Regions from separate parts of the Anoxybacillus sp. P3H1B genome, predicted to be linked through region 2. Evidence: riboswitches for the same ligand, from Rfam matches in the RefSeq annotation. Region 2 holds a riboswitch; each other region holds the start of a gene.

What was found. Region 2 has a riboswitch for S-adenosylmethionine ahead of AT864_RS04215 (hypothetical protein). Riboswitches for the same ligand answer to the same signal wherever they lie in the genome.
Region 1: linked by a shared signal. The riboswitch ahead of AT864_RS08825 (methionine biosynthesis PLP-dependent protein) and the one ahead of AT864_RS04215 (hypothetical protein) in region 2 are both predicted to bind S-adenosylmethionine.
Region 3: linked by a shared signal. The riboswitch ahead of AT864_RS17435 (YezD family protein) and the one ahead of AT864_RS04215 (hypothetical protein) in region 2 are both predicted to bind S-adenosylmethionine.

Annotation. Positions count from the first base shown of each region.
Region 1 covers NZ_LPUG01000012.1:304,274-308,489, reverse strand. Annotated here, with positions in the region: gene metC (cystathionine beta-lyase) at 1-601, opposite strand, end outside; gene AT864_RS08825 (methionine biosynthesis PLP-dependent protein) at 606-1,709, opposite strand; SAM riboswitch class I at 1,789-1,896, opposite strand; gene AT864_RS08820 (3-hydroxybutyrate dehydrogenase) at 1,968-2,744, opposite strand; gene AT864_RS08815 (GntP family permease) at 2,762-4,081, opposite strand.
Region 2 covers NZ_LPUG01000011.1:7,369-11,584, reverse strand. Annotated here, with positions in the region: gene AT864_RS04225 (diacylglycerol kinase family protein) at 103-990, opposite strand; gene AT864_RS04220 (hypothetical protein) at 1,166-1,363, opposite strand; gene AT864_RS04215 (hypothetical protein) at 1,395-1,739, opposite strand; SAM riboswitch class I at 1,789-1,894, opposite strand; gene AT864_RS17470 (GyrI-like domain-containing protein) at 2,038-2,961, opposite strand; gene AT864_RS04205 (hypothetical protein) at 3,001-3,351, opposite strand; gene AT864_RS04200 (hypothetical protein) at 3,457-3,849, opposite strand; gene AT864_RS17465 (RHS repeat-associated core domain-containing protein) at 3,866-4,216, opposite strand, start outside.
Region 3 covers NZ_LPUG01000010.1:57,337-61,552, reverse strand. Annotated here, with positions in the region: gene AT864_RS03840 (YtxH domain-containing protein) at 1-216, opposite strand, end outside; gene AT864_RS03835 (low molecular weight protein-tyrosine-phosphatase) at 239-709, opposite strand; gene AT864_RS03830 (DUF1128 domain-containing protein) at 829-1,053, shown strand; SAM riboswitch class I at 1,498-1,611, shown strand; gene AT864_RS17435 (YezD family protein) at 1,684-1,827, shown strand; gene AT864_RS03825 (phosphoadenylyl-sulfate reductase) at 1,931-2,635, shown strand; gene AT864_RS03820 (inorganic phosphate transporter) at 2,648-3,721, shown strand; gene sat (sulfate adenylyltransferase) at 3,831-4,216, shown strand, end outside.

The DNA.
Region 1 (4,216 bases), on a different contig from region 2:
AAAATTTTGTCGCGCTATGCAACACAACATCGACGCCGAGCTCAAGCGGCCGCTGCAATGCCGGAGTCATAAACGTATTGTCTAAAAAGGTTAAACAACCGTTCGCTTTTGCCAGCTTCACAATGCCGCGAATATCCGTAATTTTTAATAGCGGGTTGGAAGGGGTTTCTACATAAATCACTTTTGTATTTGGCCGGATGTGGGAAGCGACTGCATGCAAATCCGTCATATCGACAAACGTGTACTCGATGCCAAAACGGCTTAATACTTCGGTAATCATTCGGTACGTTCCGCCGTATACATCTTCGGTCACGAGCACATGATCCCCTTTGGAAAGCAACAAAAACGCGGTCGAAATCGCCGCCATTCCCGAAGAGAAGGCAAAGCCGCGGATTCCTCCTTCCAGCTCCGCTATCGTCTCTTCAAGCGCCTCGCGCGTCGGATTTCCAGATCGGCTATAATCATACTTTCCAAACACATCAAAATCCGCTTGATGGAACGTCGAAGCGTGCTGAATGGGCACGCTGACCGCTCCTGTCTGCTCATCCACTTTCCATTTGTTATGCAATAAGTTGGTTTGAAATGAAAATGATTTTTCCATTGCGCTACACCTCTTTCATATTTTCCAAGGCCTGCGACAAATCAGCGATTAAATCCTCCACATGCTCAATGCCTACAGAAAAGCGCAATAAGCGGTTGCATACCCCATTGGCAATCCGAATCTCTTCAGGGATATCGGCATGCGTTTGCGTCGCCGGGTATGTAATAAAACTTTCAACTCCTCCTAAGCTTTCAGCGAATGTAATGACGTTTAAGCTTTGCAAAAAGCGGTTGACCCACCGCTCTTCACGCAGGCGAAAGGACAGCATGCCTCCTCTTCTTGGATACAGCACATCCGTGACCGCTTCGTGTGATGCCAAAAATTCGCTGATTCTCCGCGCATTTTCTTCATGTTGCCTCATTCGCAGCGCCAGTGTTTTCATGCCGCGAATCAACAGCCATGAATCAAATGGCGACAGGACCGCGCCGATTGCGTTGTGATACTCGGCCAGCCGTTGACAAAGAGGCTCACCCTTTGCGACGACGAGACCAGCGAGCACATCATTATGACCTCCTAAATATTTTGTTGCGCTATGGATGACGAGATCCGCTCCGTGGCGAATCGGCTGCTGGATCACAGGCGTATAAAACGTATTATCCACAATCAAAAGCAGCCCGTGGCGTTTGGCCAGTTTCGCCACCTCGTCGATGTCTGTCTCCTGCATAAGCGGGTTTGTCGGCGTTTCTAAAAAAATCGCCTTTGTGTTTTTCGAAATCGATTTCTCCACTAATTGTATGTCGCGAAAGTCAACATAATGAAACGCTAAGCCGTACTTTCTCCAGCCTCTTTCAAATAGCCGATACGTTCCTCCATATAAATCGGCAGACACTAAAAATTCATCACCGCTTTCAAACAGGGAAAGCACCGTCTGAATCGCCGCCATTCCCGAACTGAATGCATACCCTTGATCTCCTCCCTCCAGTTTAGCAATGGCTTCTTCTACAATTTTGCGCGTCGGGTTTCCGGTACGGATGTAATCAAATCCTGTTGATTGACCAATTCCCTCATGGCGATAAGCGGTGGAAAAATAGACAGGCGGATTGACGGTTCCTGTCAGCTTCTCGCTTCTGTTGCCAATCTGCGCCAGTAAGGTTTCTACTTTTTCCATCCTTTTTTCTCCTTCCTTTCCTCCAATAAAAAAAGCCTTCTTTAAGAAGAAGACTTTTACAGATCAACAAAAGCGCTTCTTCTTATCTTTCGAATTGAAACCAATTCGCTGGATTTAGCACCTGACCGATATCGGCTGGTTGCTGAAGCTTCACTGGGCCAGTTCCCTCCGCTTCTCTTGATAAGAATGAACGACGATATGGAATTTTCTGATTTTCTATCAATTTACATGATTTTCTGATAATTTGCAAGCTTTTTTTTACTGCGCGGTATATCCTCCATCGATCACAACGGCCTGCCCGGTAATTCCCTTTGCTTTTTCGCTTGCTAAAAAGAGCGCATAATCGGCCACTTCTTTCGTTGACAGCAGGCGCTGCTGCGGCACAAGCGGATAAATGACTTCCTCTAATACATGCTCAAGCGGCACGCGGCGTGTTGCGGCCAAATCGGCCAGCTGGTTGCGTACAAGCGGCGTATCGACATATCCCGGGCATAAAGCGTTCACTGTAATACCATGAGCGGCTCCTTCTAGAGCAGCTACTTTGGTTAGGCCAATGACCCCATGTTTCGCGCTATTATACGCCGCTTTGCCGGCAAAGCCGACCAAACCGTTAATCGAGGCCATATTGATAATCCGGCCATAACGCTGCTGCTTCATGATGGGAAATACATGCTTTATCGCCAAAAACGGCGCAATAAGCATGACGCGAATCAGTTTTTCAAACGATTCGGAAGGAAATTCTTCAATCGGCGCCACATGCTGCAGCCCAGCGTTATTCACTAAAATGTCAATCCGGCCATAACGAGAAACAGTTTGAGCCAACATTTGTTTGATTTCCTCTTCTTTTGTTACATCACACTTCAGTCCCCATGCATCCCAGCCTTGTGCACATAACGATTCGGCTGCTTTTTGGACAGCCCTTTCATTGATATCACTAAGAACGACTTTCGTGCCATGCTCAGCAAAGCATTTGGCGATTTCAAAGCCGATTCCTTGCGCCGCTCCTGTTATGAACAATACTTGATCGTCTACCATTTTTCATTCCTCCTCGTTCATATCCCTAGTCCTAATGAGAAAAGAATAATCGCAAGAATCGTCCCAAGAGCAGGTACAATAACCGTTAAAGCCCCAACCGCGCCATATGCCTCGCGGTGCGTTTCACCGCAAATCGCTCGAATCGTTGTCACGACATAGCCATTATGCGGCAAAGAATCCAAAGCTCCTGACGAAATCGCGACCACCCGATGCAGCGCTTCAGGATGGACTCCCATATCCAAATAATGCGGAGCGAGCAACGGAAGAGCAATAGCCTGACCTCCTGATGACGAGCCGGTTAGGCCAGCGATGACACTGACAGCAATAGCGCTGCCAATTAATGGACTGCCTGGAATACTGGTAATCGCGTGCACGGCATCCGTAAACGCTGGAACGGCTTTCGCCACACCGCCAAAACCGACGACGGCCGCCGTATTTCCAAGCGCGATCAATGCGCCTAAAGTTCCCTCAGAAACAGCCCCGCTAAAGTTTTGGAAATAGCGGCGATTGAGAGCATATACCGCAATGACTCCGCCAAGAAGCGCCACGATTAATGCCGATTGCTGCAACGAATGATGGAAAACAAAAGCAATTACCAACACGACAAGAAGCGGAATAAACCCCAAAATAGGAGGCGGCAATTCCCTTGTACCGTCCAGTGGATCTCCCTCTCTTGCTACAAATTTCTCTCCTTTTGCAACCGCTTTCATCACCATGCGCTTTAACCACCAATACCCGAAAATCGCCATGAAAATGGAGACAATGATGCTAACTTCCCAACCTGCATACGGCGATGTTTTTAAATACTCAATGGGAATCCAGTTTTGAATTTCCGGCGAACCAGCTGATGTCATCGAAAACGTCACGGACCCAAACGCTAATGCCCCCGGAATAAAACGCCGCGGCAAATTCGCTTGTTTAAATAAACTGACAGCCATCGGATAAACGGAAAACGCTACGACAAATAGGCTGACACCGCCGTATGTCAGTACGGCGCAGGCAATTACAACCGCCAAAACCGTTCGCTTCATGCCAAGCTTTGCGACAATCCATTGTGCTACACTTTCTGCCGCTCCGCTATCCTCCATGACTTTTCCAAAAATGGCGCCAAGTAAAAACATTAAATACCACGATTGAATAAAACTGGAAAATCCTGCCATATAATTTCCGACAAAGCTGGCCTCCCCCTCGCCAACCTGCTGCGGGAAAAGGGCCAATCCGCCCAGCACCGCCACTAAAAGGGCGCATAACGGCGCGGCAATAAATAAATTCATCCCTCTCATGGTCAAATAAATTAATAAAGCCAATCCCCCAATGAGACCGATCATACTCCACATTTCCTCAGCACCCCCTATGTTTGTCTCCAACACAACAGCGGTCAACGACTTACAGTTTCACGCAGAAAAAGGTAAAAGCGATGCGTTTCCTCATTGACATTTCGGCACCAATTGACCTCGCCTTCTTTTCTCCCC
Region 2 (4,216 bases):
CTTCTCTCGAACAAGAAACGCCAGTGAACCTATTCATTTGCCCACAAAGCGTTCCTTAGATGAAAATAAATTGCTTGAACAGCTTTTTTGCCTGCGGGAGGGTCACATAATTAGCAACGCCTCCTTCTGAATCGTTACATTCACTGGAGTTTTCGTGAGAATCTCGCCATCGCTTTGGACAATTATCGGCGGTTCAGCGATAATTTCTACCTGTTTTCCTTTGATCATGGTGACACTTGGATGTGAAACATGCTTTCCTTTATACGCTTTTGGAAACGTGCGTAACAGCTCCCATTTTGTGACGCTATGTACGATACAAATGTCAAAAAATCCGTCATAGTAACAAGCATCCGGACATATTTTAATCCCTCCGCCGTAATTCGGAGTATTAGCAATGGCAATGAACCATGCATTTGAAAAAGATTGAACCTCCCCGTCAATTTTTAATTGAATGCGGACGGGACGATATTGGAATAAAGCATGCAAAACGCTCAATCCATAGGAAAGATCGCCTAACCTAACGAGATTTAATAAATCTTTATATTTAGCAGCATTGTTGATCTCGGCCACTTTGCCGTCAAATCCGATTCCCGTTACAGTCATGCAGTATTCTTCGCCAATTTTTCCAACGTCCATTTTTCTTTTCTTTCCTCTTAAAATACGTTCCAACGCCCTTTTATAGTCCATCGGTATATCAAGAGCCCTTGCTAAATCATTTCCTGACCCTGCCGGAATAATCCCTAAAGGTATATTCGAATGAATGAGCCCGTTTGCCACATCGTGGATTGTGCCATCGCCGCCAACGGCGACAACCGCATTGCATGCTTCAGAAGAAAACTCCTTCACTATTTCTACCGCATGTTTTGGACGTTCTGTAAAACGAACTTGATAATTTACCTGCTTCTCTTGAAGCAGCTTTTCAACCTTTTTCCAAACTTTCAGCCCTTTTCCGTTTCCCGAGATTTTATTAACAACAAAATAATAGATCATATCGATCGTTCCCTCTAATCAAAGATCGTAACATGAAAATCCCAAACAAGGTCCCGCTTTACATCGGGACGCTTGTTTTTCTCTTTTTACTTTACCGATTTGAGAATTCCGGCCATTTGCTGCTCGTGCCGAAGAAAAAATAAAGGCCCTACCGTTTTTCCTCATGAGCGGTACCCTAAGCGATGGCAACCGTCCTTTTTCTTGTTTCACTCCCTCTCACTAAGGTAAAGGTTTCGAAAGGATCAATGAGCATAGCGACATGCCATTTAGGAGACAAGAACCGCCCATTTCGCTGAGTCAATCTCATTCCGCTGACATTTGTTTCCATGTCTTTTCCTCGAATACCGGCATGCTCATCTATTTCGACTTCCATAGCTCCCTCTCCTTTTTCTTTTCTAACGTTTTTAATCAATCTGCCCGACCGGCAGCCCTTGCTCTCTTAGCTCCCGCCAAATGTAACGATCGAGCGCATAGGGCTCTTCTGCTTTGAACACTTCCACTTCCGCCAACGTAAGTAACAGTTGAAACGGTTTTCCAAATGCTTGCCCATACAATAGAAAAAAGTTCGTATGGTGATCAATGTAAAAAATCGCTGTAGAATCCCATTGACAAAGCTGACGTTTTACACCGCTGGCAACATGTAAAGCGAATGAAGCAGCTTTCATATGGCACGCCATGTACCTGCGGATCGTTTCACTCATCATGCTCGCCCCTTTCTCAATAAGAATGGTCACAAACGGCTCTGCCAAAATAAAAAGCTCTTTCCGCCATGAATGACGCGAAAAGAGCTTGAAGCCGTCCTTATCATTCAAAGCGAAGCGCTTTGCGGGTAGGAGCACCTTGCGTCAAGCGCAGGTTGCTGTGAAGTCATTGAGCCCGATCTCTCGTTCACTCTTGATAAGACTTATTCAGTTATTCCTATGCTACCATTATTTTATGGAAATGACAACCATTTTTTAATTTCCAAAAACCAGGATTCATAACATCGAAATAACAAGGACTTCTTCATTACGATCGACCATCGTCGCCAGATCATTCGTCCTATTCCTAGCCCCCGCTAGATGATCCCCTTTCTTTTATAGGGACATATAAATGAACTTTACACTTTCCTTCCGGATCTGTTTCTGGATTATTCATACAAAATTCCAGGCACGGCCTATCATCCGCATCATACTCACTATTTGGCAACCACTGTCCAAATAAACTTTGATACGCAATCGCTAATTTATCAATCGTATCGTAAAACTGATATAAGGCATATAATCCGCCAGGTATTGTTTTATATTGAATATCGGGATCTTCATCTCCCTTGAAACCGGTCGGCAGCGTCACACACGCATCATAGCGGCAAGCAAATTCTTCTACAACAAGTGGATCATCCAATGAGATGCCAATAAAATCGTGCTCTGGCGGATACAATCCGTTTCGGTTTGCCCATTCGTTTAATTGATTCCATGCATAATACGTTTCTAAATAACTACCCACATGCCTAACAAAAGCCACTTCATAGTCAGGAAGCTCTTTAATCATTATATTCATGCTCCATATTCTCCTTAATAAATGATGGTTAGCGTAAGTATAACGGATCGGAGCAGACCATTCTTCTTGATTCTTGCTTATATCTAATGAAATATTGCGATTTTGATGTTTTTTTCTTACGTCACTGGGAACCATGTGAAAATGTTGTTTAAAAGCAGCATTAAAATTTGAAACGGAGCCAAAACCACAGAGATTGGAGATTTCCAAGATAGATTTAGTCGTTTCAGTTAAGTAATACACCGACTTTTGCAGACGAATTTTTTTCACATAAGACATCGGTGTCATTCCAACAATCGAAGTGAAGATACGATTAAAATGATATTTCGAAAAATGGGAAACGTTGGCTAATGTATCAAGATGAATAGGCTCGTCATAATGATCATGAATATACTTGACGGCTCTTTCAATTCTTTCATAATAATCCCTTCTCATTTCATTGCCTCCTAATATTCGCTGAACCCTACTCTTTCACTAATAGTATCGCATGGGAGCTATCACGATTTTCCCTCGTTCTTCAGCGGCAACTCTAACACCATTATGTTTGTAAATAATTCTAATTGCACTGTTTCTAATGACTGTTCTTGAAGTGCCGTTCTTCATTACATCTTCAACAACATTTGTCGGAATCCCTCCCGTTTGATGCCCTCTTGCATATCCTATTGGCTGTCCAGTCACTGCCGCATTTTCCGAAACCGAAAGTACTTTTCCCCATGGATCATAGCTATAATTCGCGACCGTCGCGCCGTTTTCGTCGACAATGCTGACGACATCGCCGCGGTAGTTGGTGACATAATAGAACGGATCGCCGTTTTGGTTCGTCACCGTATTTGGTTTCCTGTTCGCCCATACCGTTTAGTCGTTATCGCCATCATATCTTCAAAAACAAATATGATGGTTATCATCGCGATAACCACCAAAAAATTCAATCTAATTATACATTTCTTTTTTTATCTTTAGAAATAATTCTATTTCTTCTGGCTCTTGCTCACTTAATCCATCAAAATGCTTCTCGGAATGCACTAATTCATCATACCCCCAGATTGCAGAAATCCCTTCCTCGTCATATCCATAAAACTTGTAATACCATGTTTCAGGTATTTTATTTTCAATAACTTCAAATAATTCTGCCGGATACCAATAAGGAGTTTCGTAATCGTCAAATAAAAGATATCTTAACCCATCTTCATAAAATAATATTCCATAGACATTATAATCTCTATTAACTTCTATTCCGTTATAGGTGGTTTTTTGATTATAACCTTCTCTTACCTTTCTTGGACTAAATAAATAGCCATCATCTGTAATACATCTAACCTTCAAACATTATTCACTCCTATCACTTAAATTTAAAGTCATCAAATTTTCCCGTTTTGATATTGTAATTAAAGTGAATATTGATATTTCCTTTGGAAGTCTTAATAATTCTTTGCATTTTTACCCATCCTTCTGAACCCAGCCATCTTTTATCATTCATTTTACTTCTTGGAACTACCTCCCTAGCTCCAGCAAGTGGATTTGATAATACTTCCTTCATGGCTAACTGTTCTTCAAGGCTGTTAGGGGTTGTTCTTCCTGTTGAACCTCTACCTAATGATTTCTTTTTTAGTAGACTATTGAGGTTTCCAGTACCCTTACGTAAAACCTTCTTTGCTACTTTCCCTACCGCTTTTTTAACTAAACTCTTTGC
Region 3 (4,216 bases), on a different contig from region 2:
TTCAGCTACTTCTTTTATTTTTTCCGCTGTATAGACTACGTCTTCCGCAAGCTGTCCTATACTCTCGCGGCATTCATGGATTCGCTCTGGCAGCTGGCGAATCAGCTTGCCCCGTTGCCCCCATACCTCTTTCAGCGAATGCCTCGTTTCTCGATCAAGCAGCGAAACAGCTGCACCAATAACCGCTCCGATCATGATGTTTCTTGCGATTTTCATCTTCTCCTCCCCCTTTGGTTGATTATATTCCTTGTTCTTTTTTAATCGCTTCAAGCAAATGCCGGCAGCCCTTTTGGATTAGCTCGTACACTTCGGTAAAATTACCTGTATAATAAGGATCCGGTACATCAGCTATATCGCTGTCTGGAACAAAATCAAGTAAACGGCCAACAAAGCCAGCTTTATTATATCCAGCCAAGCGCTTTAAATCCTCCATGTTTTCGACATCCATCGCAATAATATAGTCAAACATCCGCAAATCCTCTTCGCCAATTTGTCTTGCCCGAATTCCTGAAAAATCAATTCCCTTCTTTGTTAAAATGCTTTGCGTTCCTTCATGAGGCGGATTGCCGATATGCCAATTCCCCGTTCCCGCCGAATCGATCATAATTTGATCTTCAAGCCCTTCTTTTTTGACCAAGTCGCGAAAAATGGCTTCAGCCATTGGTGATCGGCAAATATTCCCAAGACAAACAAATAACACTTTAATCATCACAACACATCTCCCTTCGCTATCCATTATAAACAAAATAACAGTATACATGTATATTCTTTCATTCCTTCCATATGGTACAATGACTCTATCCATCAAATTCAGAAAGGATGAGACTTTTGGATTTATCGCAAAAATCTCTTGAAAATATGGAATACATGATTGAAAAAATAAAGGAAAAGCTGAAGGTTCTCAACTTTGATGTGATGAAGTCATCCCATTTTGACGAAACGCTATATGAGGAGTTAAGAGATCTTTATGAAATGGTCATGAGAAAAAGCTCCTTCAGCCCTAATGAAATGCAAGCCATTGTCGAAGAGCTTGGAAATTTACGCAAACGATAACGAAACAAGATAGAGGCTTTTCCATGCTGGAAGCGGTGTCCGCGCCTGCTCCGTTTTTTCTATAAAAAGGCGCCTCGTCAGCTTTTTAGGTGACAGACAATGTCCAAATGGTCGTTGTCTGTCATTCTTTTAGGCATATTCTCCCGCAGATCCCGCTTAGCAAACAAAGATCGCAGCTAATCGCGGGAAGTAAAATGGAACCATTTTGAAAAATGGCCTCCCCCTCTTCTCCCTTCCTATCTTTTCCCATTTTCATAACGATCTATATGATGTTATCCCTTTTCATTCTATATTCCCCATCACATGAATGAACCTCCCCGACCAGCACTTCATTAAGAGATAGGAGACTTCTCGACAAATAATGTTAAAATGAAAAAATAAATTCCTATCGAAAAACTCGGGTTGACATTTATTCGAATTATGTTAAAATTTTAGTCAATTACATACTTATCAAGAGTGGGGGAGGGAACTGGCCCAATGAACCCCGGCAACCTACTTCAAATTCATGAAGCAAGGTGCTACGTCCATCCAAATGGGAACCATTTTGGGAGATAAGGTGAAATAGGCAGCCTCCTTTGTCTTTCCGAAATGGAAAGCTTTTTTATTTATTGACACTAAGGAGGAATCGCAATGGGAAATGAACAGCAAATCGCTGCCATTTTTACTAGAATACAAGAAATGCTGCAGTCAATGAAATTTGGCACGATCACGCTTGTGATCCAAGACGGCAAAGTGATTCAACTTGAAAAAAACGAAAAGATAAGAATTAAATAATAAGGCGCGCTGACTAGACAAACTAGAGGCGGTTTTCCCTTCTATCGTACAGAGCAAGGTGAAAACTGTCTTTTTTTACCACCAAATGAAGGAGGAAACAACCTTGCTGACTTATGACACATGGAATGGAGAAATGCCATTCTTCTCAATTGACAATGAAACAAAAGGAGCCTTAGATGTTATTCGATGGGTTTATGAGCATTATGGAGATGAGGTTGTTTATGCCTGTAGCTTCGGTATTGAGGGCATCGTCTTAATCGATCTAATCTCTAAAGTTAAACCGGACGCAACCGTTGTTTTTCTCGATACGGGTCTCCATTTTCGCGAAACATACGAAACGATTGAAAAAGTTCAAAAAAAATATCCTTCGCTTCGCATTGTAATGAAAAAGCCGCGCCTATCGCTAGAAGAGCAGGCAGAACAAATGGGAGAGCAACTATGGGTGCAGGAGCCAAATCGCTGCTGTGAAATTCGCAAAATTATCCCGCTGCGCGAAGTCTTGACAGGTGTGCCAGCCTGGATTTCTGGATTGCGCCGTGAGCAGTCTTCCACACGGAGACATGTGGAATTTCTGAATAAAGACCCAAAATTTCAATCTATTAAAATATGTCCGCTGATTCACTGGACTTGGAAAGACGTATGGAACTATGTCTATAAACATCAGCTGCCATACAACGAGCTTCATGATAAAGGCTACCCAAGCATTGGCTGTGAGCCGTGCACATCTCCTGCGCTTGATGCAAATGATTTGCGTTCAGGCAGATGGGCTGGACGCGGAAAAGTCGAATGCGGCCTCCATGAATCATAAGGAGGGGCATACATGCTTTTAGCCGTTGCTTTTGCCGTCTCCTTCTTTTTCGCCATGAATATCGGAGCTAGCGGAGCAGCCGCAGCGATGGGAGTAGCCTATGGCTCAGGAGCCATTCAGCGGAAATCCATCGCCCTCCTTCTTTGTGGTCTCGGTGTTTTTCTAGGGAGTCTTGGCGGAGGAGAAGTCGTGAAAACAATTGGTTCTGGCATCATCCCTTCGTCCATTTTAACGATTAAAATTGTCACGATTATTCTAGCAGCTTCGACTATTTCCTTATTTGCGGCCAACATGATAGGAATTCCACTATCAACAAGCGAAATTACGGTTGGTGCTGTCGTCGGTGCCGGCATGGCTTATCAAACGTTATATCTTTCTAAACTTCTATTTATTGTTTCCATTTGGATCATCATTCCAGTCATCGCCTTTACTTTTACCTTTATCGTTGGAAAATGGTTTTTGCGGCTTAAAGAAAAACATCCCTACATTGAACAGGGCATGTGGAAAAAAAGCCTGATGTCCTTGTTAATTGTGACTGGCTTTTTTGAAGCTTTTTCAGCTGGAATGAACAACGTGGCCAACGCTGTCGGCCCTCTCGTCGGCGCCAATTTGATCTCAGTGAATTCCGGCACTTTTTTTGGCGGCTTATTTGTAGCATTAGGAGCCGTTTTACTGGGCGGGCGCGTGCTTGAAACGAACGGGAAAAAAATTATTCATTTTTCTCCGTTTGAAGGATGCGCGATCTCAGGAACAGGAGCCATCCTTGTTATTCTTTCTTCCCTTTTCGGTCTGCCAGTTCCATTAACGCAGATTACCACATCCGCTATTATCGGAATCGGAACAGCCAAAACAGGAACGTACATTTGGCAAAAACGAATTGTTATTCAGCTGTTAAAGGTTTGGGTTGTTTCACCTATTTTTTCTCTTGTTATCGCTTATAGTCTTGTGAAATTACTGCTGGACAGCGATATTTACACGTTTATTGCTATTTTTAGCGTCTTTCTGTCCACCTTAGGAATCATCAGTCTCAAAAAAACAGCGACAGAAGAAAAGCGCTCTTTGCACGAACATGGCGAAGGAATTTAACATTAAATCACAGTTATCCTATCGCTTTTATAAACACAAGCGATATCAATCATTAACAACGCTTGCTAACCATAGCGGCCCTACTTACTATATTTTAGGAGGAATGAAAATGAGCTTAAGCATCCCACATGGCGGTACATTAATCAATCGTTGGAACCCGGAATATCCATTCCACTCTGTGACGAAAAAAATTGAGCTGTCCAATGCAGAATTAAGCGATCTTGAACTTATCGGTACCGGCGCATACAGCCCGCTAACAGGATTTTTAGGAAAGGAAGACTACGAATCTGTTGTGAAAACGATGCGCCTTGCTAATGGCATCGTTTGGAGCATTCCGATTACGCTTGCTGTGAGTGAACAAAAAGCAGCTGAGCTTTCCGTCGGCGAAACGGTAAAGCTTGTCCACAACGGCCACGTATACGGCGTGATGGAAGTTCAAGAGCTATACGTGCCCGATAAACAAAAGGAAGCCCTTCTTGTCTATCAAACAGAGGA